DNA from 4 places in the Bacillus infantis NRRL B-14911 genome. Region 1 is predicted to be linked to each of the others. Evidence: riboswitches for the same ligand, from Rfam matches in the RefSeq annotation. Region 1 holds a riboswitch; each other region holds the start of a gene.

Evidence for each region. A riboswitch is a leader RNA that binds a small molecule or an ion and turns the genes downstream of it on or off. The one in region 1 is predicted to bind cyclic di-GMP.
Region 2: it holds a riboswitch for cyclic di-GMP, as region 1 does, so the genes downstream of both, N288_RS05615 (hypothetical protein) here and sinI (DNA-binding anti-repressor SinI) in region 1, are expected to answer to the same signal.
Region 3: it holds a riboswitch for cyclic di-GMP, as region 1 does, so the genes downstream of both, N288_RS03045 (hypothetical protein) here and sinI (DNA-binding anti-repressor SinI) in region 1, are expected to answer to the same signal.
Region 4: it holds a riboswitch for cyclic di-GMP, as region 1 does, so the genes downstream of both, N288_RS24530 (anti-repressor SinI family protein) here and sinI (DNA-binding anti-repressor SinI) in region 1, are expected to answer to the same signal.

What each region holds. Positions count from the first base shown of each region.
Region 1 is NC_022524.1:4,116,521-4,124,376, forward strand. It holds gene N288_RS20680 (S-layer homology domain-containing protein) at 1-5,919, opposite strand, end outside; gene sinI (DNA-binding anti-repressor SinI) at 6,135-6,284, opposite strand; cyclic di-GMP riboswitch class I at 6,300-6,386, opposite strand; gene N288_RS20685 (hypothetical protein) at 6,585-6,812, opposite strand; cyclic di-GMP riboswitch class I at 6,911-6,993, opposite strand; gene N288_RS20690 (alpha/beta hydrolase) at 7,158-7,856, shown strand, end outside.
Region 2 is NC_022524.1:1,055,465-1,063,320, forward strand. It holds gene N288_RS05600 (PrkA family serine protein kinase) at 1-1,642, shown strand, start outside; gene N288_RS25350 (hypothetical protein) at 1,751-1,924, shown strand; gene N288_RS24245 (polysaccharide deacetylase) at 2,039-3,157, shown strand; gene yhbH (sporulation protein YhbH) at 3,342-4,511, shown strand; gene N288_RS25355 (hypothetical protein) at 4,616-4,753, opposite strand; gene N288_RS05615 (hypothetical protein) at 4,912-5,124, opposite strand; cyclic di-GMP riboswitch class I at 5,204-5,291, opposite strand; gene N288_RS25630 (TerD family protein) at 5,434-6,873, opposite strand; gene N288_RS05625 (hypothetical protein) at 7,098-7,313, opposite strand; gene N288_RS05630 (aldo/keto reductase) at 7,675-7,856, opposite strand, start outside.
Region 3 is NC_022524.1:553,374-561,229, reverse strand. It holds gene N288_RS03065 (glycoside hydrolase family 66 protein) at 1-320, shown strand, start outside; gene N288_RS03060 (DUF4097 domain-containing protein) at 382-1,335, opposite strand; gene N288_RS03055 (DUF1700 domain-containing protein) at 1,332-1,895, opposite strand; gene N288_RS03050 (PadR family transcriptional regulator) at 1,882-2,211, opposite strand; gene N288_RS03045 (hypothetical protein) at 2,367-3,245, opposite strand; cyclic di-GMP riboswitch class I at 3,291-3,375, opposite strand; gene N288_RS25610 (hypothetical protein) at 3,463-3,597, opposite strand; gene N288_RS03040 (amidase) at 3,674-5,146, opposite strand; gene N288_RS03035 (DEAD/DEAH box helicase) at 5,575-6,720, opposite strand; gene N288_RS03030 (amidase) at 6,896-7,856, opposite strand, start outside.
Region 4 is NC_022524.1:637,923-645,778, forward strand. It holds gene N288_RS03455 (pseudouridine-5'-phosphate glycosidase) at 1-728, shown strand, start outside; gene N288_RS03460 (class D sortase) at 838-1,458, opposite strand; gene N288_RS03465 (helix-turn-helix domain-containing protein) at 1,455-1,802, opposite strand; gene sipW (signal peptidase I SipW) at 2,033-2,668, shown strand; gene N288_RS03475 (CalY family protein) at 2,751-3,344, shown strand; gene N288_RS03480 (LPXTG cell wall anchor domain-containing protein) at 3,419-4,321, shown strand; gene N288_RS03485 (hypothetical protein) at 4,373-4,570, shown strand; cyclic di-GMP riboswitch class I at 4,814-4,920, shown strand; gene N288_RS24530 (anti-repressor SinI family protein) at 4,956-5,096, shown strand; gene N288_RS03490 (helix-turn-helix domain-containing protein) at 5,236-5,559, opposite strand; gene N288_RS03495 (MerR family transcriptional regulator) at 5,792-6,175, shown strand; partial or broken gene N288_RS03500 (class I adenylate-forming enzyme family protein) at 6,172-7,689, shown strand; gene N288_RS03505 (acyl-CoA dehydrogenase family protein) at 7,753-7,856, shown strand, end outside.

The DNA.
Region 1 (7,856 bases):
TGCTGTTCTGCCCTTGAACAGTGCTGGTACTGATGAAATAGCACCAGTGCTGTTCAAACGGATGACAGAAGCGGTTTTAGCATTGAATTCTTTGCTGCCTGCCAGCTCATAGTTTAAATAACTGCTGAAGTTTTCCAGCGCCTGCTTCTTCTCTCCAGCTGCCGCTTCTGCAGTAAATTCCATCACCTTTGATGCCAAAGTCAGCTTATTCTTTTCTGCCATTTCTTTAAAAGCAGGTTCAGCTGCTTCATTAACAGAGATGACGATGGATAGATTCTCGACATCGGTCCCCATTTTTTCCGCCAGCTCTGCTGTCTGAATCTGGCTGACTGGCAGGGTAATGCTTGCTTCACCATTCTTTATGCGGATGAATGCATCTTTCTGCTTAGCTGCGGCATCCCTGAAGAGAACTGCAGGAATGCTTGCTGCTGCTGTTTCACCCTTCGCAGTCTTCTCCAGCATGATAGGAATTACTTTCTTTTCCCCATTCAGCATGCTGATAATTCCCGGAACCTGGCTGCCCTGGACAGCAGTGACAATCTCGTTCTGCTTCCGTTCAATCTGCACTGCACCGGCTGGAAGAAGAATTTCTCCCGGCTTTTGCTCTGCAGGAGGTGCTGCAGGCGGCTGCGATGGCTGGGCTGGACCCTGGTTCCCATTGTCTCCCCCGCCAGTTCCATTGCCGGTAGTGAATGACCAGATATCTGACAATGCTTCCCCTGAGAATTCATCATTCACCCGGACATACCATCCGTACAGTTTATTGGCCTCCAGGCCGGCCCATCCTGTTTCCGCCGCTTTCTTTCCTGACAGGGTCTGAGTCTCCCCGATCTGGCTGTCTGTATAAACCTTCACCTCAAGCCTGTCAGTGGAGACGACCTTCTCCTTCGGCTCCAATGGAAGATCGATCACAAACTCATCTTTGCCCGGATAAGAATCTGCATCGTAGAAATTATAATCGTTCAGATACGGAGAGTAAGTTTTTACATATATCTTATTTTCTGAAGGATTGACATGCAGGAGACGCATATATCCCTGTCCGCCTTCAGGCCCTCCCTGGTAGTCAGCCAGCATTTGGTACACTTTCCGGTCCGGTGTGCCATCCCCGTCATCATCAATCTCATCAACGAGCGTTTCGCTATCATGATAATGGCCGCAAAGGACGGCCAGCACGTTTTTATTTGGCTTTACAATTTCTTCAAAGATTTTGTTTCCAAGCGGACTTCTATTGCCCGAAACAAGAAGGTATTCATGGAAGTTCAGGAACGCCATCCGGTCCGGATATTGGGCAAGCACATCCTTCAGCCATTCAAGATCAGCATCCTCAACGCCCCAGCCCATATAGACCATAATATAATCATTGCCATTTACACTGATAAGGTCGTAATGGCCGCGATTGTCTTTATAAGATCCTCCATAATACGGCTTGTCTGCAAATCTCTCTTCTCCAAAATACTGGGAGTATTGGGTATAATCATTGGTTTTATGATCTACATCATGATTGCCTGCCAGGACCCCGTAAGGTATATTTGCATCTTCGAGCACGTTCATATACTCATCGGCATATGCCCATTGCTGGGGATCTGTGGAAACATCAACCAAATCTCCTGTATGGAAAACATAAGGGATTTTCAGATTCTCCTTGTTGGCTGCCACCCAGTCTACCATTTTTTTATAAATATGCGGGTAGCTCTCTGAATAATATTGCGTATCCGACATCCAAACCATTGTATAATCAAATGGCGTTTCTGCTGAAATTTCATCCTGGACCATCACTTGTATCTTTTGGTCCTTCATATATTGTTTGCCCTGCACTGAAGCAGTCAGAGTGAAATCATCCTGATCTGCCACCTTCCACTGCTGGACCTCCCACTTTTCACTATCAAAATTCCAGACATACATGCTGACTTTTCTTCCCAAAAGGGATTTCCCTTCCCAGTCTATCTGGATGATGTCTGTTTCATCTACTTCCGAATCGACCTTAACTTCGAATCGCTGATAAGGGAATTTTTCTACAGATGACGTTGTTACATACTCGCCATCCTTATCGTTCATTTTATCTTCCTCTGCTGCAGCCAGCAAAGTCTCCCCTGCCGGAATCATTTCTGCCGGAGGCTCCCTGTCAGCTGAGTTGGAGAAGACACTTACTTCTGCATCTGCCGGCTTGTATTCAAAGCCTTTGTAAAATCTGACAGACAGATCATCATTAGTAGGGTCGGAAACCTCTACTGACAGCTTCGCATCTGTTTTTACATCTTTTGCCCCGTCTTCGGGAGAAAGTGCCTTCGGCTTGGCAGGATGTTCATCAGCAGTTTTAAACACTACAGATTCTTTACCTGTATTGCCGACCAGGTCGATTGCAGTGATTTCAAAGGTATGTGAGCCCGGATCCAGCTGGGCAGAGCCAGTATCATATGGCAGGGTAACTTCCTTGCCATCAAGAGTGGCTGATACGGAGGTTACCCCGGACCATTCATCTTCTACATCCGCGTCCAGTGTAAAGCTGCCTTTATATTCCTTGCCATTTTCTACAGAAGCTGAGATGACTGGTGCAGAATTATCGACAATCACTGTCGATGATGCTGAGTCAGCCCCTTCGGTGGCTGTTATTGTATGCTCGCCCTCTCCGGCTTCAAGGGTATTCCACTTATAAGCTTTGGCAGCGAATTTTTCTTCCGGCACCTCGAAAGAGAAATCATATACAGGCTTGGCTGAGCCTGCGTCTCCGACAGTCAATTCCTTTTCCTTGTCGCTGTATGCCGGGTCATATATGACAGTCCCGTCGCTTAGGACTAGTCTGGCATTTTTAATATAAAAGTCATCACGGTTTTCCTCTGATTCCTGATCAAAAGGAGATACCTTTGTGCCTGAGCGGACGGAGATGACAGCCGGTTCATTCAATGAAAGCTTGTCCGGTTCAATAGGAACAGTCATTGTTACATATGAATTGATCGTATCGTCAAATATCTTTAAAACTTCATCACCCATCGTAACGCCATTTTGGAAAAATAAATTTGTCTTTTTAACATCAAATGCAAAGTAGGCCTGTTTTTCCAGCGCTTTATAGGTTTCTGCTGCAACACTCTCTCCATCGATTTTGAGTTTGATATTTTCATAACTGCCCGAAGCAGAGGCTGCTTTAAGAATTGTCTCTTTTGTAACAATAGAGTCATTCTTAACATTCAGGCGCAGTCCTGTTTCTTCTTCTCCGCCTGTTATTTTAATCCCTGCCGGCTCTGACTCGATTGTATGGGTTCCATCTGAAACGAGCGTATAATACTCGACTTTATCTTTTCCAATCAGCTCCGGAGAGTAGATTTTGAAATGATAGAGGCCATCATCATAGCTTGGCTGCAGATCAGCCGATCTGTATGCCCCATTGCTGTCCGTTCTGTAGAAGAGGCGCATTGTTTTTACATCCTGGTCATCTGCGGCGTCAAACAGGAGCTGCAGATCTTCCTTCTCGTTTACTTCTGTGATACTGGAAAGATCCTCAATGGCAGGTGCTTTTGTGTCTTCCTTAAGCTCTGCCTTTGCTGCCGGGACCTGGGCCTTCATGACCGCACCAGGGGTTGCATTGTCTGCCCCCGCACTGATTTTGACCATTTTGGTTGTTTTATCAGTAGGAAATGCATAAAATATGCCCTTATTGGCAGCAGTATCCTTCTTATTCGGCTCATCATTATAGAAGGACGCTGCTATTTCCCGGCCGGTATTAGTCGCAATGACAATGCCCCTGTCCCCTGTATTGGCCATCCCATTGGAAACCATTTTAAAGAGATTCTTATTTTCTTCGAGATTGGAAGAGTAATTGCTGTTAAAGTCTTTTGCTGTTTTATCAGTATTTCCTGTGTTGATAATCCAGAAAACAACAGCTTCACCTGAAGGTATAATAATATCCTCTTTTTCCGGCCCCCAGATCAAGTCTGCTTCGGGCCCTTCCATCGGATAGCGGTAGCGGATTTTATAATCCTTAAAGTTAATAGGTTTATCTGTATTGTTATATACTTCAATAAATTCATAGCCATCCAAGCCGTTCACATTAGTAGAATCAGGCACAACTTCAGTAATGAGCAGCGGCGGCACTTCATTCTTCGCATATTGGGCCGGTGTGATATCCGCTGTAGCCTCACCGGTGCTGCTGGAGTTGATTCCGTCGGTTGCTTCTATTTTGTAGACAATCTGTTTTGACCGCAGATCCGCTTCAGGGATGACTGCTTCATAAACATTTTCAGCTTGCCCGCTTACAAGCATTTTGACCGTTTTCCATTCAGCTGCTTCTGCAGCCCGGTAAGAGAGGGAAACAGCCTGCACTTCTGTGTTATCTGTAACGGTTGCTGAAATCACCGCATCCTGTCCGCCTTCAATTTCAGTCTGTACTTCATGGGTAATGACTGGAGCTTCACTGTCATCTGACAGCTTCACCGGTTCTGAAGGTACCTGTCCAGGCAGAACTGACCCTGGTGCTGCTTTTTCGCTGATTCCAGCCTTCACCATATCTCTGCCGGCTGCTGGAGTTTTATAAGTGATGCCGCTATTCTGGTATACATCAGCACTGCTGTTATTATAAGACGCTTGCGCAATCTCTGTGCCAAGATCATCGGCTATGATCAGCGTGCGTTCCGATCCGTTTGCCATCCCATCATTATGAATTTCAATGACCTGGCTGGCATCCAGGCTGGTGCCGTAATTCTCATTGAAGCTTTCCAGCCCGGTTTCATCATTGGCCCCATTTTTGATCCAGACCACGGCAGAGCTCTGCGGCTCTATCATCTTATCTTCAGCAAGATCCCAATTTAGCTGGTTATTATTCGGGTATCGATATATGATTTGATAATCTTTCAGGTTTATTGCCTGATCGGCATTATTATAGATTTCAATGAACTCGTACCCATCCTTGCCATTAACATCTGCAGTATCAGGAGTGATTTCCGTGATCATCAGCCTTGGCTTTGACTGGGGTTCTGTTTCTTGAACAGTTTCTATCTTTGTTTGAACAGGCATTGATTTATCTGCCGGAAAGGCAGTTGTATTCATTCCATCTGCTGCTTCGATATAATAGGAAAGTGTACCGCCCAAATAGTCGGCAGACGGTATTGCCGCTGCATATGTATTGTCACCATTTTTAACAAGAGGGACAGACTTCCACTTCATGCTTGCATGGCTCTGATAATAAACCACAGCAGTCAGCAGCTCCTGGTCATCCTCTATAACCGCTTCGATTTGAAGATCCTGGCTGCCTTCCACCGTATCGGCAGGAGTATGGGTGATGACTGGAGCCGTATTATTTTCTCCCTCTGGCACGGAAATTTGACCAGCACTAATTATTCCCGGTGAAGGTGCTCCTTTAATCTGAAATGGGAGCATTTCTGCTGATTCCGGCTGGCTTTTAAAATGCTTAGAGAGCCCTTCTCCTGTTTCATCCCTAACATAGCTGGCAAAAGAAACCTCGGCATTCTGGCCGTCGACAATTTTTATTCCCCTATTGCCAGTGTTGGCCATCCCTGTGAATCCGCTTCCTGTGAACTCAAGAATTGCTTCATCCGGCAGCTCAGCTTCATAATGGTCCCGGAAATCCTCTTTGGTTTTGGAACTTTTGTTATACCAGAGAACGACGGTTTCATTCGGCTTCAGAACATACTCTTCAAAAGATAAAGGCAAATCTCCGCCTTTCCCGTCTGTATATACATAGTAAAACTGAAAGTCTTTAAGGTTTATCTCCTGAGCTGTTGGATTATGCAGCTCAAAATACTCATAATCCTCTGCACCCTTAATGTCAGGAGCAATTTCCGTAATCAGCAGCGAATCAAGCTTCAGCGCTTCCTCCGCCTGAACCGCAGACGAAAAAGGCGCCAGCATGCCGCCCGTAAGCATTGAACTCATCAGCAAATGACCAAATTTCGATCTCTTTTTCCCCATCCCTCAACAAACCTCCCCAAATTTCTCTCAATCCAATTGTAAAAATGGAACATGAAGGGATTGTTGGAAAATTGTAAAGATAGAGTAAAGTGGTTAAAGTGGTGACAGGCACCTCCCGATATTTGAAGATTCTTGTCGAAAAAAAGAAACGCCATACCGGAAGGGTAGACGTTTCTTGGTTCTATGTATGTTCCTGTTGTTCTTAAGTAAAAATTTCAATCAGTTTCTGTTATATTTTCCTGCCTGATCCAAAAATCATGTTCTCTTCTAAAAAAGCTCTCTACTTCTCCCAAGGTCAAACCAACATTTCTTGCTTCCAGCAATAATTCGATCCACTCTTTTTCTACTTCATTACTCATACCCATAACCGTTTCCCCTATTGCGGCAGCCCAGCCGTCTTAACCATACATGGCCTTAGACCTGAGGCTTTGCGCCCTTATCTTTCAATAAGTTTGCGTTTCACAGAAATGTAGTACAGGTATAAAGTACCCCGCAAAATGAAAAATTAACCATTTTTTTTACGACAGAAACCTACATAGATTTGTCGAATTCTTGAAGCTAATCCTCAAAAACTTCTATTATTCTCTTTTGATTTCCCAGTTGTATAAATGAATGACAACAACAGCAAGAAAGCGAAGGAATTTTCCCTTCGCTTTCTTTTAATGCTACACTATAGCAGCATGTCTCCCGCTATAAGATGGAAGATGATGCTCGAGCTTCCTGCCTGCTGCCTCAAGGTTAGCCAGGCATTCTCTCCGCAGGCTGTCCGTGCAAATAAAATTATAGTTTAGCTCCCGTTCCAACTGAGAAAAGCTGGCTGATAGATTCTTCCCGCTTTCAACAGCTTTACTTAACTGCTCCTCAAAAAATTCTTCCGTACCAAAAAAATACATGATTATGCACCCTTTCCTTTCAGTCACTATGCCAAAAGGTTCGGCCGATTAGCTCTGAAAGGACTAAGCATAAAATCCAAAGCTATCCGCGTTATCACCCTGGCAGCCCGACTATCATAGCTTACGCCTTAGACTCGCGGCTTTGCGTCCTTATTTTTCAATAAGTTTGCCTTTTTCAATATTCATACTATTATCATATTACTTTTGTCCTCTTTTATCAATTGCTGCTGCTAAATTTATAGCTTTTTTATATCAAAAAAATGTTTATTTTTTCCTAATAAAAGGGAGTTCCCTGCCGATAATAATGTAAATGGCTTTTGCCAGAATGAATTTTCGGAGGGCAACATGAAAACGACTAAACGAGGAATAAGCTATAAGTCGATTAAATCAGCCAATCCTGATGCAGAGACTGTTGTCCTCACACATGGACTTGGTCTGGACAGCACTGTATGGAACCTTATTCTTCCTCAGTTAGCAGATTATCACATCATACTATTTGACTTTAGGGGTCACGGATACAGCAGTGCTGCAAATGGATCTTTATCCTGGGATATACTGAATGACGATTTCGAATCAGTATTGGACGAGGCAGGGTGCTCCTCTTTTCATTTTATCGGTCAGGGCTTGGGAGCTTATTTCGGCTCACAGTGGCAGGACCAGCATCCTGGCAGCATCCTGTCGTTCATTGTCTTTTCCACGCCAGCCATCAATTTGGCCGATTGCATAAGAAAATCACCTTCAGAGAAAAACTTGCCGCTAATTGATAAAGAGGGGCTGGCAGATTTTTGGATCACACATCTTCTTTATAAATCGATCGGCCCCAATTCTTTTCTTATAAGAGATGCTTGCTCAAGGCTTGATTTGCCATCTTATTTTTTGGCAAGGGAGTTAATCTCTGGTTCTTCAATTATTCATTTTAAACATATGGAGATACCAGCCTTGTTTTTAGCCGGGGAATTTGATCACTTTTATCCGGCCTCCGTTGTCATGCTGAGCAGCGATTATATCAGAAAAAGCAGAAAATACATCATTCCTTCAGCATCC
Region 2 (7,856 bases), 1.8 Mb from region 1:
TCCTTCTGCTAAAAGGCTTGATGTCAGGAAAAGGATCTTGCTTCTGATGGGTCCTGTGAGCGGAGGGAAATCAACGCTCGTCACGATGCTAAAACGCGGGCTTGAAGCGTATTCCCTGACCGACAGGGGTGCAGTATTTGCAATCAAAGGCTGCCCGATGCATGAAGACCCGCTCCATTTGATTCCGCATCATCTGCGCAAGGACTTTTTCGATGAGTATGGAATCAGAATTGAAGGGAATCTGTCTCCGCTGAATATGATGCGGCTTGAGCAGGAGTATGGGGGACGGATTGAAGACGTTGTGGTTGAGAGGATCTTTTTCTCAGAGGATAAACGGACCGGGATCGGAACATTCAGCCCGTCTGATCCGAAATCCCAGGATATTGCCGATCTTACCGGCAGCATAGATTTCTCCACGATTGCCGAATATGGTTCAGAGTCTGACCCGCGGGCCTACCGGTTTGACGGGGAGCTGAATAAGGCGAACAGGGGGATGATGGAGTTCCAGGAGATGCTGAAATGCGATGAGAAATTCCTCTGGCATCTGCTCTCTCTCACACAGGAAGGCAATTTCAAGGCAGGGCGGTTTGCGCTCATTTCTGCGGATGAACTGATTGTGGCGCATACAAATGAAACAGAGTACCGTTCCTTCATTTCCAATAAGAAAAACGAGGCGCTTCATTCCCGGATCATTGTCATGCCTGTCCCTTATAATCTAAAGGTGACAGAAGAAGAAAAAATCTATGAAAAAATGATCAGTGAGAGCGATGTTTCTGATGTCCATATTGCACCGCACACGCTTAAGGTGGCAGCGATGTTTACGACCTTGACGAGGCTGAAGGAACCTAAAAAGGGTGATATTGACCTGGTGAAGAAAATGAGGCTCTATGACGGAGAAAGCGTGGAAGGCTACAACCGCGCAGACGTGGAGGAGCTGCAAAAGGAATATCCTGATGAAGGTATGAGCGGAATTGATCCGCGTTATGTCATCAACCGGATCTCATCCACAATCATCCGGAAAGAGATTACTTCAATCAATGCGCTGGATGTTTTGAGATCCCTGAAAGAAGGGCTTGATCAGCATCCGTCGATCACCGCTGAGCTGAAGGAACGCTATTTGAACTTCATTTCACTGGCCCGCAAAGAGTATGATGATATTGCCAAGAAGGAAGTCCAGAAAGCATTTGTCTACTCATATGAAGAATCCGCCAAAACACTCATGGACAATTATCTGGACAATGTGGAGGCATACTGCAATAAAGCGAAGCTCCGCGATCCACTGACAGGAGAGGAAATCAATCCGGATGAAAAGCTGATGAGGTCGATTGAAGAGCAGATCGGCATCTCGGAAAATGCGAAAAAGGCATTCAGGGAGGAAATCCTGATCCGCATCTCTGCCTATGCAAGGAAAGGCAAGCGGTTTGACTACAATTCGCATGACCGTCTCCGCGAAGCGATCCAGAAGAAGCTGTTTGCAGACCTGAAGGATGTTGTGAAGATTACAACCTCTTCCAAGACCCCTGACGAGCAGCAGCTGAAAAAGGTGAATGAAGTTGTTGCAAGACTCATTGATGAGCACGGCTATAATTCTACTTCTGCAAATGAGCTGCTGCGGTATGTTGGAAGTTTGCTGAACAGATAAATGTGAAAAGGCTGGCAGGGTTTGCCGGCCTTTTGGCTGTTTTCTCCCAGGCAAGAGTTAGTTTTAATTTGGGCGGACAGGGGAAAAGGGTGTATAGAGGTGATTGAGATGAAGAAAAAGGAACTGGACAAGGACTTTGTGCCAAGAAACAGCTCCATGGCTGAGAATGTAGAAGAGATGCATAATCTAGGAAAGCAGATGGAGCATCTCAGGACTGGGGAAGAGCTTGAAGAGGATGGAAAGCAGCCTGACCCTATCCAGTATAAAGATAACGAAAAGTGACTCCTGCGCTGAAGCTGCAGGAGTTTTTTTGACCGCATTTTTCCGGGGTTCTATTTCAACCTGACCATTAATAGATATAGCAATAAAAAGCTATTAGTCAGGGGAGAAGCAGGGATGAGAAAATGGGTGGCTGCTATTTTAATAGCGATTGTGCTGTTTGTACTGCAGGAAGGACAGGCTTCTGCCGCACAAAGGAATGAGTATATATGTGCCGTCGGCGTGAATGACTCTGTTTTGAATTTGAAGCAGAACCCTCCCTTTGTGCTGGAGCATACAGCCTATATGCCTATTAAAGATTTGGCAGCAGCCATTGGAGCCAGCATCTCTATAGAAAATCCTGATAGCTATACGATCAAAAAGGGCAAATCATGGATCCGCTATTCAGTAAAACAACAGCAGGCCTCAACATCCATGGGAAAAACGGCCGAATGGAAAGCGGTGGTCCGGGAAAACATCCTATTCATACCGATCAGGTCAGCCGGCGAGTTTTTTGGCTATAGAGTTGAATACCTCTCAGCCGGCCCTGTCGTCCGTCTGGTGAACAAAGGAGCGAAAATGGCAAACGAACAATTCATGAGCGCCAATAGAGCGGCTTTTTATGTGAAAAAAAAGGCGGTGTACTTAACCTTTGATGATGGACCTGCGAAGGGAATGGAATCCATCCTTGATATTTTGAAGAATAAGAAGGCAAAAGCGACATTCTTTATGATTGAGCCGCAGGCAAGAGCCAACCCGGCTTCTGTTAAGCGGCTGGTGGAGGAAGGGCATTATCCGGCCCTGCACAGTGTTACCCATGATAAAAACAAGCTTTATGCCGGAAACCCGCAAAATCCCGCCCTGGAAATGGATAAGACCAGGAAAACAATATTGAGCCTGACAGGCATTGACTCCAGGCTGGTGAGAATGCCTTATGGAAGCAAGCCTTATATGACAGGGCCGTTCAGGGACGCCCTTGTGCAGAAGGGATATAAAATGTGGGACTGGAATGTTGATACATTAGACTGGAAATATGCAAGGAGCAGTCCGAAGACTATCTTTGAAAATGTGAAAAAAGGGCTTCAGCCGGCGGCTGCAGGCGGGAAGCCCCCAGTCATCCTGATGCATGTGAACAGCGGGACGGTTTCCATGCTGCCGCAGATCATCGATTACCTATACTCACAAGGATATGAATGCCAGGCTTATAACCCCAATGCCCACTTTTCAATGAATTTCTGGAAGGATGAGAGGCTCTAAAAAAGGCTTGTCCGACAGCATAGGCATTTGTCTTATTGTCAAAATTATTTGTAAATTATTTCGATGTCTCGCATAGTATAGAGTAATTAATATTTCACGTTCCTTTTGACACTCGGGATATTGTATGTTGCTAAAGGCAAATGTGTGCAATGAATCCATGAAATTTTTTCAAGGAGGGGTTATAATGACCGACATCAACAACCGCCAGTTTGTGATTTCCGAAGAAGATTGGTCCCTCCATCGCAAAGGCCACGATGATCAGCAGCGCCACCAGGAAAAGGTACAGGATGCGATCCGGAACAATCTACCAGATCTGATAACAGAAGAAAGCATCATTATGTCCAATGGCCGTGAAGTCGTGAAAATTCCGATTCGCTCTCTTGACGAATATAAAATTCGTTATAACTATGATAAAAACAAACATGTAGGCCAGGGAGACGGAGACAGCCAGGTAGGCGATGTGGTCGCCAGAGACGGCTCCAGCGGCCAGAAAGGCCCCGGGAAAGGCCAGGGTGCAGGCGACCAGCCGGGTGAGGATTATTTTGAAGCTGAAGTGTCCATGATGGAGCTTGAGGAAGCACTGTTCAAGCAGCTGGAGCTGCCGAACCTGAAGAGGAAGGAACAGGAAGAGCATCTGGTTGAAAACATTGAATTCAATGATATCCGCAAAACAGGATTAATGGGCAATATTGATAAAAAGCGGACAATGATGACCGCCTTTAAACGGAATGCGATGACAGGCAAGCCGGCATTCTATCCGATCTATCAGGAGGATCTGAAGTTTAAGACATGGAACGAAATTGTAAAGCCGGATTCAAAGGCAGTCGTGCTCGCAATGATGGATACGAGCGGATCGATGGGATTATGGGAGAAATATATGGCCAGAAGCTTTTTCTTTTGGATGACCCGGTTTTTACGGACAAAGTATGAGACGGTGGAAATAGAGTTCATTGCCCACCATACAGAAGCGAAGGTCGTATCAGAGGAAGATTTCTTTTCAAAAGGGGAAAGCGGGGGAACCATTTGTTCATCAGCCTACCGCAAAGCTCTGGAACTGATCAATGAAAAATATAATCCAAGAAGATTCAATATCTATCCTTTCCACTTTTCCGACGGCGACAATCTTACCTCTGACAATGCCCGCTGTGTGAAGCTTGTTGAAGAGCTGATCGCGGTATCGAGCATGTTCGGGTACGGTGAAGTCAATCAGTACAACCGCCACTCGACCCTCATGTCCGCTTATAAGAATATAAAAAATGAACACTTCCGATACTATATCCTCAAGCAAAAAGCTGATGTTTTCCATGCGATGAAGAGCTTCTTCCAAAACGAAGAAAATAAAATCTATGCATAAACAGAACCGGCGGGCGCAATGCCTGCCGGTTTTACTGTCCATTCGCACAAAAAAAGCCGTTTAATAAAAAGCGGCTTTCGTTGGCTTTCCATGAAGGTGTTCTTTTATTTCTCCAGCGGGATTGCGATAATTTTCCCGCCGATCTGGACGTGGACTGTGTCAGTGAATACAGCTTTCACAATCCCTTTTAAGGAGATCGAAGAATTTAATGCCAATTTGGATTGTGCTGGATTTTCCGCCATAAAGATTCCCCTTTGCTTCGTATTTGAAGAGTAGCACCTAATTAAAAGTAAATGAGTTAGTTACTTTCTTTTTGCCACTTTTTTGGAACTCCTAAACCTGATTTGGCGCATTATGAAGGAAATAAAGATTTGGGAAGGGGAAAGAAAAAAGCAGCTGCTCATGAATAGCAGACTGCTTTCTCTTCTTTCAGCACTGAGCTTTTGCAGACAGGGCAATCGATATCATCACTCTGCTTAAATTGGATTTTTTTGAAATCTTTTTTGATGAATGTGGTAAAGCCTTTGTACTTATAGCCGCATTCACAGAAATTCGAGTCTTTGACCAGATGCCTCTGATTAGTATCTTTGCATAAAAATGTCGGGTAAAACATTGATCTCCCTCTCTTTAATAAATGGATTAGGCAAATTAGAAAGGGTGTATGATTTATAAAAGTTTACAAGAATGATATTCTTGGCGGCCCGGCTGCCATGACAAATAACTTGTTTTAGGCCCGTGGCTTTGCGTCTTTTACTTTCGTAAAATTTGCCCTTAGTAAGATTAGCACTAAATCAGGGGAAAAATAAAGAGTTTGTTTATTGTTAATATTCTTACTTTAGCCACTCTCCGTTGTAGAGGGGAGTGATGACCTATGGGGAATTGCAGAAAAGAAGCAGCCTGGCCGGTTGGCCAGGCTGTGAGATTAAGAAAGGAACTCTGCCGGATTGAGCCCGAGCTCCCGGCAGATGTCACTGACTGCCTGCTGCTCATTCGAATCAAAATGTCCGTCTGCAAAGCCGATTGCGATACAATAGCGGGCCACTAGCCTGGCGATTTCCGGTTTCGTCCGTATCCTGCCAAGCGCTCTGAATGCCTCTGCCCTGCCGATCGAAGGATCGCGTTCAATCTTCTGGACGTACAGGTTAAACTGCTGAATGACCTTCTGCGTATCAAATACCCGAAGTTCATCACTCTGGTTGACGAATTCAACCATTTTCTGGCGTTCTGCCGGATCCAGCCTTCCATCAGCCATAGCTACAAGTGCACATGCTGCTACAATGGCCTCAAGGACGTCCTGGCTCTTGAATCGGTTAAAGAGGTCCTGGGCTTTTCTTTTTTGCTGGTTGGCCCATTCGGCGTAATCGGTCTGGGATGGAGACCAGGCATTGCCGCAGCTGTTGCAGGTAAACTTCAGCTGTTTTTTCCCAATGAAGCCGCCCAATAATCCGACAGGCCCGAGGATCAGGCCGCCAATTGCCGCTTTACCGAGGCCGAAGCCCTTTTCGCCGGTGCGTACATTTGTGGAATGGCAGCGTGGGCATGCAATTTCTTCTCCCCCATATCCCTGTGAGGAAGAGTAGGAAGGCTGTCCATAGGAAGGGGACGAATAGGAAGCTTGCGGCTGTGTCTGCTGATAGCTTCCTGAGCTATAGTTCTGCTGGGAGCTGCCTGTGTTATAGCCCTGCTGGTAATTTTGCCCTGCAGGAGCCTGCTGTGAAAAGCTCTGCTGGTAAGTCTGGTTCTGCCCGAAAGGCTGATTGCCATGTGAAGGCTGGGGAGCCGGTTCATCATCCACCGTCACGCCGAAATTACGGCAGAGGGCAGCCAGGCCGCCCTGAAAGCCGCTGGCGATGGCATTAAATTTCCATTCGCCATTATGCCTGTATAGCTCTGCTGCGACGATGGCTGTTTCAACGGTAAAATCCCTGCCAAGGTTAAAGCGGATAAGCTCTTCATTATTTTGTTCATTAAAAATCCGTACATAAGCATTTTCAATATGGCCGAAGTTCTGCTGTTTTGCCTGAGCATCGTGGATGGTAATTGTAAAGGCAATCCGGTGGATCGAGTCCGGCACCTTCCGCAGGTCAATTCTGATTTGTTCATCATCTTGATTGCCCGCGCCTGTGCGGTTATCGCCGCTGTACAGGATAGAGCCATTCCCGCCGTTAGGGTTATTATAGAATACGAAATCGAGGTCACTATGTACTTTTCCTGATGCGCCTAATAAGAAAGCAGATGCGTCCAGATCATAGTTGGATCCCTGACGGCTGATATCCCAGCCTAATCCAACAACAACATTTTGAAGCCCGGGGCGGTTCTTGGTCAGATCGACCTTCTGCCCTTTGCTGAGCGTCACTCCCATAATTTCACTCCTTCTTTTCCAGGACCGGCGTAAGCCGTCTCTTGATAGAATCATATATTCCCAATATAACACAGTTCTTAAAGCGGTTTACAGCTTTGGCTGTGCGGACATGCCTCTTTTTATCATACGGGTCAAGGAAGGAAAAGTTTCAGGGGGAGGAGGTTCGTTCAAAGAAAAAAGCAGCTTCCCTGATTGGGGGAGCTGCCTCATGATTGGGCAATTTATTATCTGTCGACATAAGCCGGGCCTGAATGGACCTGGCGGGTGTTTCCTTGGTCAGAATTCAAAAATGGAAGCTTTGATTTGACTTTGCTGATATTGTCTTCACCGAATGTAGACTTTACCTTATTCATAACCTTATCCCGAGATTCCTTGTTCCTGAACATATACGCAAGCGCACCCAGTGCCACTACCCCAGTCAGGGAATTTCTTTTGCTCATGGATTAGTCCTCCTTAGGTTTGATATTATTCCTTTCCCTTTGCAGGGGGAGATAAACAGTTATATTTTGCTAACTGGGTGAGCGAAGTTAAAGTTGCGATTATATCGAAAAGGGATTTGTATTAACTGGGTTAGAATGAAAAAAAGTTTGATAAGCCTGTTGATTGGAGTGGAAGGCACGTAGACTCCTGTGGGATTGCAGCGGCAGAGCTGAGACCCCGCAGCGCGTAAGCGTGAGGAGGCTCAGCGCCGCCCCGCGGAAAGCGAAGTGCCTGGAACGGAAATCAACAGCCAACATTCAGAGGCTATTAAGACAAAAAGGGATACAGAATGAACCCATTCCATACCCCTTTTGCATATTATTAGAAATTGAAGTTATCAGGATCGGCACCGACGCGTTCGTTTTTGTTGAGGGCATCGATTTTTTCCATGTCTTCTGAGGAAAGCTCGAAGTCAAAGATATCTGCATTTTCAATGATGCGGTGTTCTTTGACTGATTTCGGAATGGTGATGACCTCATTTTGAAGGTCCCAGCGCAGGATGA
Region 3 (7,856 bases), 1.3 Mb from region 1:
CGATGGGAGATCCTGAACAGCAAAAGATCTGGGTGCTGCCGAAAGAATCCGGAAACAGGAAAATCCTCCATTTCATCAACTTCCTGGATGCGGTCCATATGGAATGGCGCGATACAAATGCCGATCAAGCTAAGCCAAAGGAACGGCGGGACCTTACATTTAGTTTAGAGGAAGATCGGAAGGTCAAAAACCTATGGTTTGCCTCCCCTGATATTAAAGGCAGCAGGCCTGAAGAGCTTCCGTTCAGGCAGGAAAACGGGAATGTTATATTCAGCATTCCGTCATTAACCTACTGGGATATGGTGGTTGCTGAATACTAGGACACAGATTCCTGTCCAAAAATAAAAGCGTGCCCGGGCTTTCCGCCTGGACACGCTATTGTTAGTTTAGATTAAAATCCCCGGACGCAGTATGAACCTTTACCACATGCTCGCCTGAACCAATTTTGCCGAGAATCCTGTCTTCTTCTTTTTCTTCAAAAAGAAATCTATCAAGCTGGACATTGCCCTCCCCGGAGGTTGCCTTAAAATCAACCATCATATCGCTTGGCTCCTCTTTGAATGAAATATTGACATCCCCGCTTGCCGTTTCGGCAGTAATGCTGGCTGCCAGCTGATCATTGCTGATGTTCAGGTCGCCCGAAGTAATTTTTGCAGCGATATCCCCGGAAAGTTCGCTGATTTTTATATCCCCTGAAGCTGTATATAAATCTGCTGACTCTGCGGCTGACCCATCGATTTGCATGTCCCCGCTTGCTGCCTTAAACTTCAATTCCTTCGCCTTTGAATCTTCTACCCTTACATCGCCGCTCGCCACCTGGATTTCCATTTGGCCTCCGGCTTCCATTCTCTTCAGCGCAACATCACCGCTCTTTGTCTCAAAAATGCTGTCCTTGCTTTGAATGTTTTCCGCTTTGATATCGCCGGATAATACCTGTACTGCCAGTTCCTCATATTCCTTTTTCGGAAGAAGCATCTCGATTTTCACATCACGGATGATAACCACTCCCATGCGGAACATATTCTTCACATCAAGGTCGACATTCAGGGTGCCGTCATCTTCGCTGACCTTCAGTTTATAATCATCTTTGAGCTTTTTGCTGACTTTCCCCGTTAGTGCCACCTTTATATCTTTCTCGCTGCCAGCTTCCCTGATGACCACATCTGTAGAAGCGCTATTTACTGAGATATGCTGGATGGAATCTGCTTTTATCGTCTCGCTTTGATTAATCTCAACCGTGTTAAAATTCAGACCTCCCGAAGCGCTGAGTGTAATGGCTGAACCGCCGACACCGATCAGGAATAAAACGACCAAACCCGCCACCATTTTCTTCATGCCGCCTTCTCTCCTTTTCCTTTGACTAGCCTGACATTGAATTTGATATAGCCGAGAAGTACCCGGTAGAAAAATTTGCCGACATAAATCATTCCGATGCTAAGCAGCAGGCCCAGGCTGAACAGTGCCAGCGAAGCAAAGAAATTCAGGGTCATATCCTCAAAGCCCGTAAAAAACGAAGACCCCAGCAAGGCAAATGGCGACAATGTCAAAACGAGCGCCACCGCACATAGTGAAATATAGACGCCTGCGAGGCCGATCAGCGGCCCAAGTATAAAGACCAGATTGAAAAAGCTGAGGCTGACCGCCGCTGTCGCAGCTTGAAAAATATTGGAGACCGACTGCGTTTTCTCCGCTTTGACAATCCTGTAGTCTGCAAGCAGGTCGCGCGCAATGACATGCGGGTCACCGAGCTCCTCCATGATTTCCCTTTCCGTCCTGCCGTTTGCAAGCCCGATTTCAAAATGCTCCTCATAATCGTACAGCATTTCCCGCCGGTCATATTCCGGCACCTTACCAAGCAGCTTTTCCAGCCTTTCTAAAAACTCATTCCCTGCCACTGGACTTTCCCTCCTCAACAAATTGATTAACCGCCAATGAAAACTGCTGCCATTCCTCGATCAGCATATTCATATAATCCCTGCCCTTTTCTGTCAGTGAATAGTATTTTCTGGGAGGCCCTTCCGTTGATTCTGCCAGATAGGTTGTTAAATACTCTTCTTTTGTCAGTCTTCTGAGCAAAGGATAGAGCGTCCCTTCAGCCACCTCGATTTTATCCGAGATGTTTTGCGCGAGCTCGTAGCCATACTGATCTTTCTTAGAAATCAGCAGCAGCACGCACAGCTCAAGAACACCCTTCTTGAATTGAACATTCAATCCTTGCACCTCCACCGGTAGTGAACATTATTCAGTAGTCATGTAAATCCTTCCATTCATTCACAAACCCATCATACAATACACTATTGAACATTACAAGGTACTGAACGTAAAAAAATACCTATTTTTTAAAAATAGGCATTTTCCAAAGATGATTATGGCCTCAAATCCATCCAGCTTTGAAGATGATGGACAGCGAATCCCACATGGGAATCTGAGGAATAAGCGTCACGGACAAGTGAAAGCTGTTCTTCCATTCTTAGTGTGCCTTCCTCATAAAAAGTGATATACGCCGCTTCAGAAGAAGCCCCTGTTTCTGCGGCAATTTCTATCTTTTTCCCATATTGTGCCGCAAGCTCAACCTCGTTCCTGGACAGCTCAATCATCCCATTAGGGCCTGCTGCTGTATCTCTGTAGGCCATGATCGTCACACTGTCAGTATTCTTTATGACCCAGCCTGCGAGGGAATCTTTGCCGAATTTATTGCTGAACATCATTTCATCAAACCAGAAAGGCATATCTGCCCCCAACGGAAGACTGAGCTCTGCGGACAAGGAGGCTGCCTGCAGCATACGGGTCTGATAATTCACCACGGTGTTTTTATAATTGCTTTCCCAGCCTGGCAGAAGATAGGGCTCGATATCCAGGTGGATGCCTGAAAACTGCTGGGCAGGGCTTGCCTGCTCCTGATAAGCAGCTACCCAGGAGAAGAAGCTGCGCATCGCTGCTTCACCTTTTGCCGTGGCCCATTTAGGTGCTCCATCCAATGCATGGACACTGATTCCGCCGGCATTTGCTTTTTCTATAAAAGATTGGTAGACAGCGGCCGGCAGGCTCTGGTCAATCTGCAGATACAGCTGATCTGCCTGCCTGTCCGCCAGGAATTGAATGATTTCATCAGACCTGTCCTTTATGGCTGCTGTATCCCACAGCCAGGTTGAGCGGTTCATATCAGCAGCCTCTCCTTTCACGGGGCAGGCTGCAAACACGAGCAGTACAGCCAAAAGAGCTGTCTTAAAAAATTTGATTGTCATTGTATACTCTCCTTTGTATGATGCCATGACATCCATAAAAAGGAGCCCGGCAGCCTGGCAGCCAACCGCTGATGCGGGAAGGCCCATAGCTTTGCGTCCCTGCCTTTCGACAGGTTTGCCTTTATCAGTAAGTTGTTAATTTGATTATAATCACTTTTCAGGAAAAATAAAGGTATTTTTTACGCAAAAAGGCCCCCTGATGACGGGGGCCTTCTTCTTAGTCTTTAGGCTGATTTTCTTTCTTGCTTTTCGTGCCGGTGTTGAATTCCACCAGCTCTTCGCTTGTCCAGCCTTCTCTTTTTTTATTATTGTTGCGCTGTGCATTTGCATTTCCAAGCTTTGTCCTGCCCATGCTGCCTCGCTCCTTTACTAGCGTGTTCTCTGGTAGTATGGGCCTTTTCACTATGTGTTATTCTGCTTTGGCGGCCTTACAGGAGAGGGGATTTCCTCACTTTTGTCCCCTGCTCGAAAGCATAGGCCATGCTGATCAGACCGGCTTCTGAAAAAGCAGTGCCGGTAAACGTAATGCCCACAGGCTCATTCTCTAAGGAATAGCCTGCCGGTACTGTGATGGAAGGATAGCCTGCCTTTGCCGGAATACCCGCTCCAAAATTGTTCGGCGTCACGATTGCATCAAGATGATGCTCTTTCAGGACATGATCAATTCCCTCCTCAGTCGAAAAGTAGACATCCTCCTCAAGCGAGCTGATATAAGCCTCTTCAGTCAAAGTCCCGCTTGTTCTTTCGGCTTCCTCCAGGATGGTCTGCCCGTACTTAAGGGCTGCTTCACTGTTTTCGAGGTTAAAGGCAATCACATCGGCAAGGGATTTCACTTTTATATGAGGAGCAACGCCGCGCAGGTAGGCGTTAAGATCTGCTTTGAATTCGTATGTAAGCACATCATACTTCCAATTATTTTTTGTAGAAGGGATTTCTACAGGGTCAACCACCTCGGCACCAAGAGCTTTCAGCTGTTCAACCGCATGGTTCATCACTTCAAGCTTGTCCCCGCTCAAATAATCAAAATACACTTCACGTGCAATGCCGATCCTTTTGCCCTTCAGCCCGTTTTCATCAAGAAAACCTGCAAACTCGGTATAATCTGACTCCGGATTGTTCTGCACGGCAGGATCCCTGTCATCATTGCCGGCAAGCACATCGAGAAGGTAAACGGCATCCCTGACGGTTCTTGCCATTGGGCCAGCGGTATCCTGGGAATGCGCAATCGGGATGATCCCCCTTCTGCTGATCAGGCCGACCGTCGGCTTAATGCCGACAAGCGAGTTTTGGCTTGCCGGGCTGAGAATCGAGCCTGACGTCTCCGTTCCGACAGAAACTGCCGCAAAGTTCGAAGCGATGGCTGCACCTGAACCCGAACTGGAGCCGCCGACATCAAAATTACCCGGCCCATAAGGATTCAGCACCTGCCCGCCCCTTGAGCTGTAGCCGCTCGGCATGCCCTCTGTCATAAAATTGGCCCATTCCGTCATATTCGTTTTTCCGAGAATAACGGCTCCGGCCTTTCTTAAAGCTTCGGCCACATAGGAATCCTCTTTTGCAACCGACTCCTTCAGTGCAAGAGATCCGGCACTGGTGTGCATTTTATCAGCAGTATCAATATTATCCTTGATCAGTACAGGAATGCCATGCAGCGGCCCGCGGCTGCCCTTCAGCTTACGTTCGGCATCCAGTGCCGCCGCAATCTGGACAGCATCCGGATTGACCTCAAGTACAGAGTTGATGGCCGGGCCGTTCTTATCCTTCTGCGCAATCCTGTGCAGGTACATCAGCACAAGCTCTTTCGATGAAACCTCGCCCTTCTCCAATTTCTCCTGCATCTCATCTATAGTGGCCTCCAGGAGCCATTCTTCCTGGAGCTTTTTCAGCCTTGGATTTTTCATATAGGAATCGATTCCTTTCACATTGAGTTTACTTTCATATTTTAGCATATTTTCTGAATCCTTTACTATAATGAAGGTTGGTTAGAGAGGACCTCGAATATTCGCTGGTGGATTTGTGGTGTTTTTCTAGGAAATGATCTTTTTCTTTAAGGCTGGGTTTAATTCTGCTGTTCCATCTTGTTGAATCAGACCAATTTAGAGTGGATCCTGATTCATTTAGGGTGGATCCCCGGTCAATTTAAGTTAATCACCCTACTTTTCCGTTTATTCATCCTACTTTTCCGTTTATTCACCCTACTTTTTCATGTATTCACCCTACTTTTTCAATTATTCCACCCAAAACAGCCGATATTTTTTCCACCTTACATTTTTTCACAAAAACCCAACAAAAAAAGCTGACAACCCAAACCCGGGTTGTCAGCTCCCTATTACCTTCTTCTATCAGCGTCAACGATATCACCGGAATAAAACATTTTCTTCTCCGGCGTGATGCCAAGCTCCTGGCAAAACTTCTTCAGTTCGCGTTCTTCCCTTTCGGTGACGAGCGAGATGACCGTCCCGCTTGCGCCGAAACGGCCCGTGCGCCCTGAGCGGTGGACATATTGCTTGATGTCTTTCGGAAAATCATAGTGCACAACATGAGTGACACCCTGGATGTCAAGGCCCCTTGCAGCCACATCTGTTGCGAACAGCAGGCTGCTTTTTCCTTCGCGGAAATTTTTCAAATGCTTCTGCCTGTCCATTTTGTCCAGGTCGCTATGCAGGATTCCGGCCTTCACGCCTTTAAAATCAAGCTTTTCGGAAAGGACAGCCAGATTGCCGATATCCTTTACAAAGGCAAGCCCCTTGATATCCTTTACACGGGAGATCTTTTCAAGGAGTTTAATTTTATCCCGCTGCTCACAGGCAAAATAAATATGGTCCACATCTGAAGGGATTGCCTCTTCCTTCCCTACGCGGATGAGCTCGGCATCAGCGGAGAGCTCCTGTGCAACCTTCGCGGTGCTTTCAGGAAGTGTTGCTGAAAAGAAAGCAAGCTGCCTGTCAGCAAGGGTTGACTTTAAAATGGTCTTTACTGTCTCAAGATGCTCAGGAACAAGGAGCTGATCTCCCTCATCGAGCACAACCGTTTTGACTTCATGCATCTTCAGTTTTTTCTGTTTGATCAGCTCGAGCATCCGCCCAGGCGTGCCCAAAGCGATCTGCGGGTGCTTCTTCAGCTTTTCTAGCTGTCTTTTCGTATTGGCGCCGCCGATGAAGGTGGCTCCTTTTATGCCGCTTCCTTCTGCCCACTTTTGGACCTCCGAGAAGATTTGCATAACAAGCTCCTGTGAAGGGGCCACAATAACGGCTTGAACCGCTTTTTTGCCGGGATCGATTTTATCAAGAAGCGGCAGCAGGTAAGCAAGCGTCTTGCCTGTCCCTGTCGGCGATTCGGCGATCACGTCCCTGCCCTCCTGGATAAAGGGGATGCTCTTCGATTGAACGGCGGTTGGCTCATTAAAGCCGGATTTTTCCCAGACTTCCTGGATAAAAGGCTTCAGGCCGGTAACTACAGATTGATTTTCAGTCATAACTATCTCCTTCTTTTGCAAAAAAATCTCATCTATTCCAGAGCTGCTTTTTTAGAGCATGCCCAGTTTTACAAAAAGTTGTGTACCGTTCTGATACTAGCTTATGATGTTCCAGATGTCCAGCCTTCATGCCAGCTGAGCTACGTCCCCCAGTAAAAAATCCCCTAACTGCATCTCAATATTTCCTTAGCCAATGAGGCGTCTGTTCCAGTTCAAATGCAAGCCGGAACAAAAGATCCTCACGCCCTTTGGCTGCCATAAACTGAACACCGCATGGCAAGCCCTCTGCTGTACTGTGCAGGGGCACGCTCATCGCCGGCTGCCCTGTCAGGTTGGCGAGCTGGGTGAACGGCGTCCGCTTCAGGCTGTTTTCAGCGAGCTGGCCGGCAAGCCCGGCCTTTTGGGCAAGCTTTCCCAGCTTCAGCATGCTGATCAGCCGGACAGCTGTTTTTTCTGCATTTTTAAGGCTGAGCTCGCCGATCCTTGCAGGCGGAAAAGCAGTGGCAGGAGTCAAATAAAAGTCATAGGTCTCATGGAAAGAATCCATCACATAGGCGGCTTTGTCCCATTCCCTCATGCTCAGGACAAAATCCCCGGCAGAGATTGTTTTTCCAAGCATCCCGAGGAGCCATGTAGATGCTTCCACATCCGTCCTGGACACCTTCCGCCCGAGTGTTGCCTCCATTCCAGCCAGCGCCGCAGCCACCTCTCCAAAGTACATGGTGATATAGCTTTGGGCAAGCTTCTTCCCGTCTATATCCGGTTCAGCTTCTTCGGTCCGGTACCCCAGATCTTCGAGGATAGCAGCCGTGCGGAGCACAGCTTCCCTGCAGTCGGGATGGACATCGGTGCCAAGCGGGGAAGCTGTGGTATAAGCAATTTTCATGGTTTTTGGGAGCGGCTTTTCCAGACAGCCCAGATACGATTCTGATGGGGGAATAGCGTAGAAGGCGCCGCCTTTTTCCGGTCCATGCAGCTCATCTAGCATGGCAGCGCTGTCCCTGACCGAACGGGTGAGCACATGGTCGGATGAAGCCCCCTGCCAATGCCGGCCAATCCCAGGGCCGGCCGGTGTCCTTCCCCTGCCCGGCTTCAGGCCGAACAGGCCGCAATAAGCGGCAGGGATGCGGATCGAG
Region 4 (7,856 bases), 1.4 Mb from region 1:
TCATCAATGGAAAAATAAAAATCGGCATCTCTGAGGACGAGCTCGAATTCCTCGCCCAAAGCAAGGACATTGAAAAAGCCAGCCGCCGCGACCTTCCTTATCTGATCGCCCAGGGCAAAAATGGCGCAACCACTGTTGCAGCAACCATGATCTGCGCAGAGCTTGCCGGCATTGAAGTATTCGTCACAGGCGGCATCGGCGGCGTCCACCGTGAAGCGGAAACAACCATGGATATCTCTGCTGACCTGCAGGAGCTCGCCCAGACCAATGTAGCAGTCGTCTGTGCAGGCGCCAAATCCATACTGGATATCGGTCTGACCCTTGAATACCTGGAAACACACGGCGTCCCGGTCGTCGGCTACGAAACAGACAAGCTGCCGGCATTCTACACCCGGACAAGCCCATTTGACGTCAACCACCGCGTGGATGCGCCTAAAGATGCCGCCAGCCTGATCCGCACAAAATGGGAGCTTGGCCTGAACGGCGGAGTCGTCATTGCCAATCCGATACCGGAAGGGGATGCCCTGGAAGAAAGCTTCATCACAAACGTCATCGAAACAGCGCTTCAAGAAGCGAAAGACAATCAGATTGCCGGAAAGCTGGTCACACCTTTCCTCCTAAGCAAAGTAAAAGAACTGACAGAAGGAACAAGCCTCACAGCCAACATCGCGCTAGTTAAGCATAATGCCGAAGTTGGAGCGAAGATTGCGGTTGGGCTGCAGAAATGATGGTGGAGAGCCGGTCCCGAGGTGGGGGCCGGTTTTTTTGATTGGTGCTGACATCAAGATATCAGTGCTGGTTGCACTTGTGTGTCAATTTTTCAATCGCAGAGATTCGTCAAGAGTGTGGAGCTTCAACCCTCTTTGCCGTCAAAATATACCGCTCCGGTGCACTGCCGACAAAATAAAATGGATAGCATGTTGAAAGGGTCAGTATTTCCTCCGGAGCCGTCGGCTTAATGACAGTAGTATCATCTTCATCGACAATAAAAGAGTCGATGATTTCATATGTGAAATCGCCATAGGGCATTTTCACAACCAGCTCATCCCCCATTTTTAGTTCACCTATTTTGCGGAAAACGGTATCTCTATGGCCGGAGAGAAGTATCTGATCTTTCTGCCCAGGGAATACAGTGCCAGCGTAATGCCCGACTCCTTTCTCCAGTTCTTCTTCATCGGTTCCTTCTATTATAGGAAGCTCTGCTTTTAGTGCCGGGATTTCTAAAATGCCGATAATGTCGCCTGTTTTAAAGACAGGGATGATTGGCTTCTCAGCTGGGCGTTCTTTCGAGGGCAAAGCTGCTTCTTTTATTGGAAGTGTTCCCTTTGCAGCCTCAAGGGCTTCCTCAGTTTGCTGACTTTGTTCTGCTGCTTCCTTTACAGAGAACAGCAGCAGCCCTCCGCCAGCCAGAATGAATATTATAGCTGAGTATAATAGTAATGTACCTTTAGCCTTCACTTGCCGTCATTGCCTCCATGTGTGTTTTTAAAGCGGATAAAATCAAGGTAATAGCTGAAATCCTCTTTTGTAATGCCCTGGTCGATCGCCTCCTGGACAAGGCCCAGCCATTCGGGATCAAGCTCTGTTGGCTCAATATTACTTCTCACTTTATAGTCCAGAAGCTCTTCTACCGATGTACCAAGCGTAGCTGCAAGCTTGGAGAGAACCTGAAGGGAAGGGTTTTTCTGAATATCACGTTCAATATAGCTTAAGTACGACTTAGAGACCCCTGATTTTTCAGCAAGCTCATTTATGGAAAAGCCTCTGAGAAGCCGCAAGCGTTTTATCCTCTCACCGACCATTGGAATTCCCCTCTATCTTATAATATAGACGCTCTTCCATTATAACGAACATTAAGTTCATTAAAAAATACAAAAAAGTAAGAATAATTGAGAAAGTCTGAGAAAAACCTTGAAAAACGTTCGTTAAAAAGAAAATACGGCTAAATTTGGTAATTTTCAAAGACTGGACTAATATACTATACTCATCTTGTGAGTTCGATAAAAAGAACAAAAGTGAACAGTTACTAAGAATGGGTAGATTAATAGAGAAGTTAGAGGAAGGTGAACAAAGGGTGAAATTCAACTGGAAAACCGTCAGGAAAATCATCAGCAGCATCATTACATGGCTATTATTTATCAATCTCATTTTAATGGCATTTCTCGTGATCTCGTCCAAAGCTTCCGGCGGAGAGCCCCAGGCATTTGGCTATCAAATAAAAACTGTTCTCTCCGGTTCAATGGAGCCGACCTTTATGACTGGATCAATCATCGCAGTCAAACCTCTTGAAGGCAACGATAAGAAAGAACTGAAGAAAGGCGACATCATCACTTTCATGGAAGAGGACAAGAAACTGATCACCCACAGAATTACAGATGTAACCGTCAGCGGAGAGCATGTCTTATACGAAACAAAAGGGGACAATAACAAATCCAAAGACATGGACCCGGTCCTCTCTGACAATGTCACTGCCGTCTACACCGGATATACCCTGCCGTATGCAGGTTATTTCATAGACTTCGCCAAATCGCAGAAAGGCGCCGCTATCCTATTGATCGGCCCTGGCATCCTCATGTTAGGCTATGCAGCCTTCACCATCTACCAGGCTATGAGGGAACTCGAGGCTAGAGCAAAAGGCAAAAATGACTCAAATGAAAAAACAGCTTGATCAAGGTTGAAATCTCTGTGGCAACACAGGGTTCAATATAAAAAATTATACATACCCAAAGGGTAAGAGGAGGAAACGGAACATGGGATTTAAAAAGAAAGTTGGAATGGGGATTGCATCTGCGGCGCTTGGAATGTCTTTGGTTGGTGGGGGAACGTTTGCTTACTTTAGTGATACTGCGGAAGCAAATGGAAAGTTTACTGCGGGGACTTTGGATTTAAATGCAAATCCTACAACGATTATTGATGTTAAAAATATCAAACCTGGAGATACTATGCTCCGTTCATTTAATTTGTTAAACGATGGATCTCTGGATATTGCCTCAATAAAGTTAAAAACAGAGTACTCAGTGACTGACGCAAAGAACAACAATGCAGATGATTTTGGAAAGCATATACGTGTAAATTTCCTCTTCAACCAAGATAAATTAGATACACCTATCTATTCAACAACCCTTTCAGAGTTAAAAACAATGTCGCCAGACGTTATTGAAGGAAACATTTTCAGCGGATGGTTAGCTGAACGTGGAGGAAAATTAGCTGCTAAAACATCAGATAAACTCTGGGTACAATATGAGTTTGTAGATAATAAACAAGACCAAAATCAGTTCCAGGGAGACTCATTGCAGCTTAATTGGACATTCGAAGCCAAGCAAGGCAAAGGGGAAGCTAAGTAAATCTAGAGCAGAAAAAAGGCGGGATGGTACTCTATCCCGCCTTTTCCTAAATAACCAATCAGTGAGGTAATGCCATGACCAACCTGCATAAGTTGGCAAAACCGAAGGTAATATTCACCATTTTAACCTTGTTACTTTTAACGTTTTTTCCTACCTTAAAGGCATTTTCTGAAGAGAAAGAAATCGATATCAATACGAACCTGAACGGCTATTTTTTCCACGTTGGTGATTTAAAGCCAGGCGACTGGATGCCGCGCGACATCACTATCATCAACAATGGAAAGCAGGATTTCAGATACTCCTCAATTATCGGCAAAAAGAAATCTGTTAAGGGTCTTTTCGAAGAGTTAGAGCTTTTAGTCAAAAAAGGCAATGACACTTTATATGAAGGAAAGATGAAGGATTTCAAAGGCTTCACCCCAAGACCACTTAACAAAGGCCAATCTGAAACTCTATTTTTCCAGGTGACAATGCCTTACGAGCTCGGCAATGCCTTCCAGGATTCTTCTGCAGAGGTAGAGATACTGTTTGTAGCTGAAGCGCTTGATGGCGGAGGCGACCCGCCAGGAGATGGAGATCCACCAGGGGACGGAGATCCTCCAGGAGACGGAGATCCGCCTGATGATGGGGACCCGCCGGGAGAGGGTAATCCAGGAGAAGACCCAGGGGATAATCCCGGTGATGAAGATCCTCCAGGTGAAGACAATCCTGATGACGGGGACGATCCGGGTGAAGGGGACAGTGAGGACCCAGGAGATGACAGCAGCGGCCCAGGAAATAATCCCGATGAACCGGCAAGCGGAAACCCAGGCAGCGATCCAGGTGACGGTATAACGGTTACACCAGAAATCAGAGAAAATATACTCCCTGACACGGCAACCAACACATATAATTTCATGCTTCTCGGAGGCATTTTGCTGGGGGCAGGCGGCATATTATTGCTAGTAAGATACCGCAGGATCAGGAAAGACCATTAACAGGGCCTTGGAATGCTATTCAAGGCCTTTTATCTAAGGAGGAACCCCCCTATGTACCGAAAAAACTGCCCTAAATGCCACCGCCCATCCTACAGCAGCAGTGAAATGGGCGAATGGCTCTGTCCGGTGTGCGGCAATGATCTGACGCTGTTTCCCTTTTTTGATGCGTTTACATTTGAGCAGCTGCCGGTGAAGGTGGTGCCTTTTAAGAGGAAGATGGAGAGCTATAAGGGAAGGGCCGTTAAATAGATAGAGGAAATAAGGCCTACCTAAAAGCTGTCGACGGAATGAGCAAAAATCTTACACTATACCCTCAGATTTACCGGGCCAGAAGTCTTATGGGTTTCCGGAAGATTTCTAAATCTATCCAATTATCCTTCATTTTGTCGAATAATATCTTAAAATAATTTGAAGAATTTGACAAAATACAACACGCAAATGCTGGGAAAACTTTTATAGTAGTCTTAAGAGGATATGAAAAAAGCAGGAGTGAGCAGAAAAAGGCAAACCTGTTGAAAGATAGGGACGCAAAGTCACAGGTCTACCGCGCCTATTGAGAGTAAAGTCGGATGAGGCGCCAGGACGGCTGGATTGCCTGGAATACGAAATGTATTTTAGGGGGAAGAGAAGGGTTATGAAAAATAATATGCAGGAAATGGACATGGAATGGGTCGCACTAATTACTGAGGCGAAGGAAATAGGCCTGAAAAAAGAAGATATACTTAACTTTCTTGCCGGCCAGCCGGCAGTGGATCTGGTAGCGGATAACGGCTGAAAACTAACAACAGAATATAGAAAGCTAAGTGTTTCTCTTCAGGAGAAATGCTTTTTTATTTTGCGGGGACAAAGGAGGTTACGGAGGCTGTCAAGCTTGGTGACTGGTTGTCCTTGTTTGTATAACAGCCTCGGAGCAGTTATTTTTTTTGGTTGATCCTCCATTTATTGAATTCGAGGAATTCACGGAACTGGTCTTTTGAGATGCCGGAATCCATTGCTTCTTTGACGATATTCATCCATTCAGAATCCAGCTCTTCTTTATTAGGCTGGTCCAGGATCAGTGTATCAACCGGAACATGAAGAACAGCAGAAATTTTTTCTAAAAATTGAATGGAAGGATTCGTCTGAAGGTTTCTTTCCAGGGAGCTTAGGTAGGATTTTGCTACGCCTGCCTGTTCAGCGAGCTCTGATAATGACATCTTTCTCTCCTGACGCAGTCTTTTTACACGTTCGCCAATCATTGATTCCACACACCTTTTATCCAGAAGTTATATGATCGAAGGGTTATTTATTAAGAACGATTTGTTCAATCACTATATTTCATTTTAACACAATTGTAATATCTTTTCCTAAGAGTCCAGACGAAAAAATCAAATTTTTCTTAATAGAAACTGAATCCGCTGAAGACTTGAACTTTACGTTAACGTAAATGTTATATTGGTGTCAGAATAGTGAAAGAATTCGGGTGATAGCATGGAATACACCATTTCGGAGCTGGCAAAGGCTTTCGATGTCAGCACAAGAACCATCAGATATTACGAAGAGCTTGGCTTATTATGCCCTAATAGAAATGAAAACGGCAGAAGAATTTTTGCCAAAAAGGATTATATCCGGCTGAAGCTGATTTTCCGGGGCAAGCGCTTCGGATTTAAGCTGGATGAAATCAAAGAGATGATTGTGCTGTTTGACCAGGACCGTTCAGGTCGGAAACAGCTGGAGCGGACGGTCGAGTATGGCAGGGAGAGAGTAAAGGAGGTGAACGCCCGCATCGAGGAGCTGCTTTTTTTAAAAGAGGAAATGGAAAAGATGCTGGATCAATTCGAAAAAAGGCTGAACGAAAAGGGGGATCATATATGAACGTATCTGAACTGCTGGCGAGGAAAGGAAGAAAATATCCAAACAGGGAGGCTCTCATTTCAGGAGAGGAGAGGCTTTCCTATAAAGAGCTGAACAGCAGGGTCAATAAGCTGGCAGATGCATTGAGGGCAAGGGGCTATGCGAAAGGAGATAGAATTCTGCTTTTCATGCCGAATGTCCCGGAATTTGTGGTTACTTATTTCGCGGCGGTGAGGATTGGTGCGCTGATTGTGCCAGTGAACAGCCGGCTGACGTGATCTGAATTGGGATATATTTTGGATCACAGCGGGGCGAGGGCCATATTTGCTCATGAGATGCTGCTTGAACAGACGGGAGGTTTGAATGAACGGACTGGTCTTGATTGTGTGAAGACAGGCAGCTCAGTTGCTGGATGGAACAGTTTTAAAGAACTGGTGGCGAGCGGCAGGGATTTAGATGCGGGAATTCCCTTGATAGAGGATGACGAGGCGGCTATCCTTTACACGTCAGGTACGACCGGAAGTCCGAAGGGGGTGCTGTTCACGCACCGCAATATTCTTTCTGCGGCTATCATGATGGCGGTGGAGATGAGGATGAAGCCGGAAAGCCGCATGCTCCATTTGATGCCGCTGAGCCACTCGGCACCGCTCCATCTGTTCCTGATTGCAGGCACCTATGTGGGGGCAGCCCATATCATGGCACCCATTTTCACACCGGAAGTTCTGTTAAAGCTCGTCTCTTCGGAAAAAGCGACCCATTTCTTCGGGGCGCCGGTTGCCTATCTTTTCACAGCCAAGCAGCCTGATATTGAAAAATACGATTTGTCTTCGATGGAGTATTGGGTGTACGGCGGGGCTCCGCTTGGAGAAAAAGAAGTCCGGCTTGTGAAGGAGCGGCTGAAAACGGACAGCCTCTATTGTGTGTATGGACTGACAGAGGCCGGGCCGAGCGGGACTCTGCTGCTGGCTGGCGAACACGGACAGAAGGCTGGCAGCATCGGGAAGAGGGCGGCACTTGGAACGGAAATCATGATTGCCGATGAAAAAGGCAATCCAGTCGAGCCGGGCGAGGTTGGCGAAATCCTTCTGAAGGGCGAAGCTGTCATGAAGGGATATTATAAGGATTCCGAAAAAACAGCGGAAATGATTAAGGGTGGCTGGCTCTATTCCGGTGATATGGCCAGATTTGATGAGGACGGCTACATCTGGGTCGTTGATCGGAAGAAGGATATGATCATTTCAGGCGGGGTCAATATTTTCCCGAAAGAGATTGAAGAGCTGCTGGCCTCGCATCCTGCCATTGCCGAGACGGCAGTTGTGGGCGTGCCGCATCCGGAGTGGGGCGAGACGGTTAAGGCATATGTGGTTCTGAAACAGCCTGGAAGTCTGGATAAGATTGAGTTAAAGGCATTTTTGTCAGGAAAAATAGCTGATTATAAGATTCCGAAATTATATGAAGAAATAGAGGCGCTGCCGCGGAATGCGACAGGCAAGATTTTGAAGCAGTCATTGAGAGAACAGAAGGAATCTGTTTGAGGAGGGGAACTTTTGAATTTTTATAAAGATGATCCTAATTTGGCATTTGTACTGAAGCAGTATATGTATGAGGACTTTTTTGCTTGGGCTGAAAAGGAGCTTGAAGCTTTTGGAGGGTTATGCGCAGGCGAGATCGACGAGCGTGCGGTCCATACAGACAGGGAAGG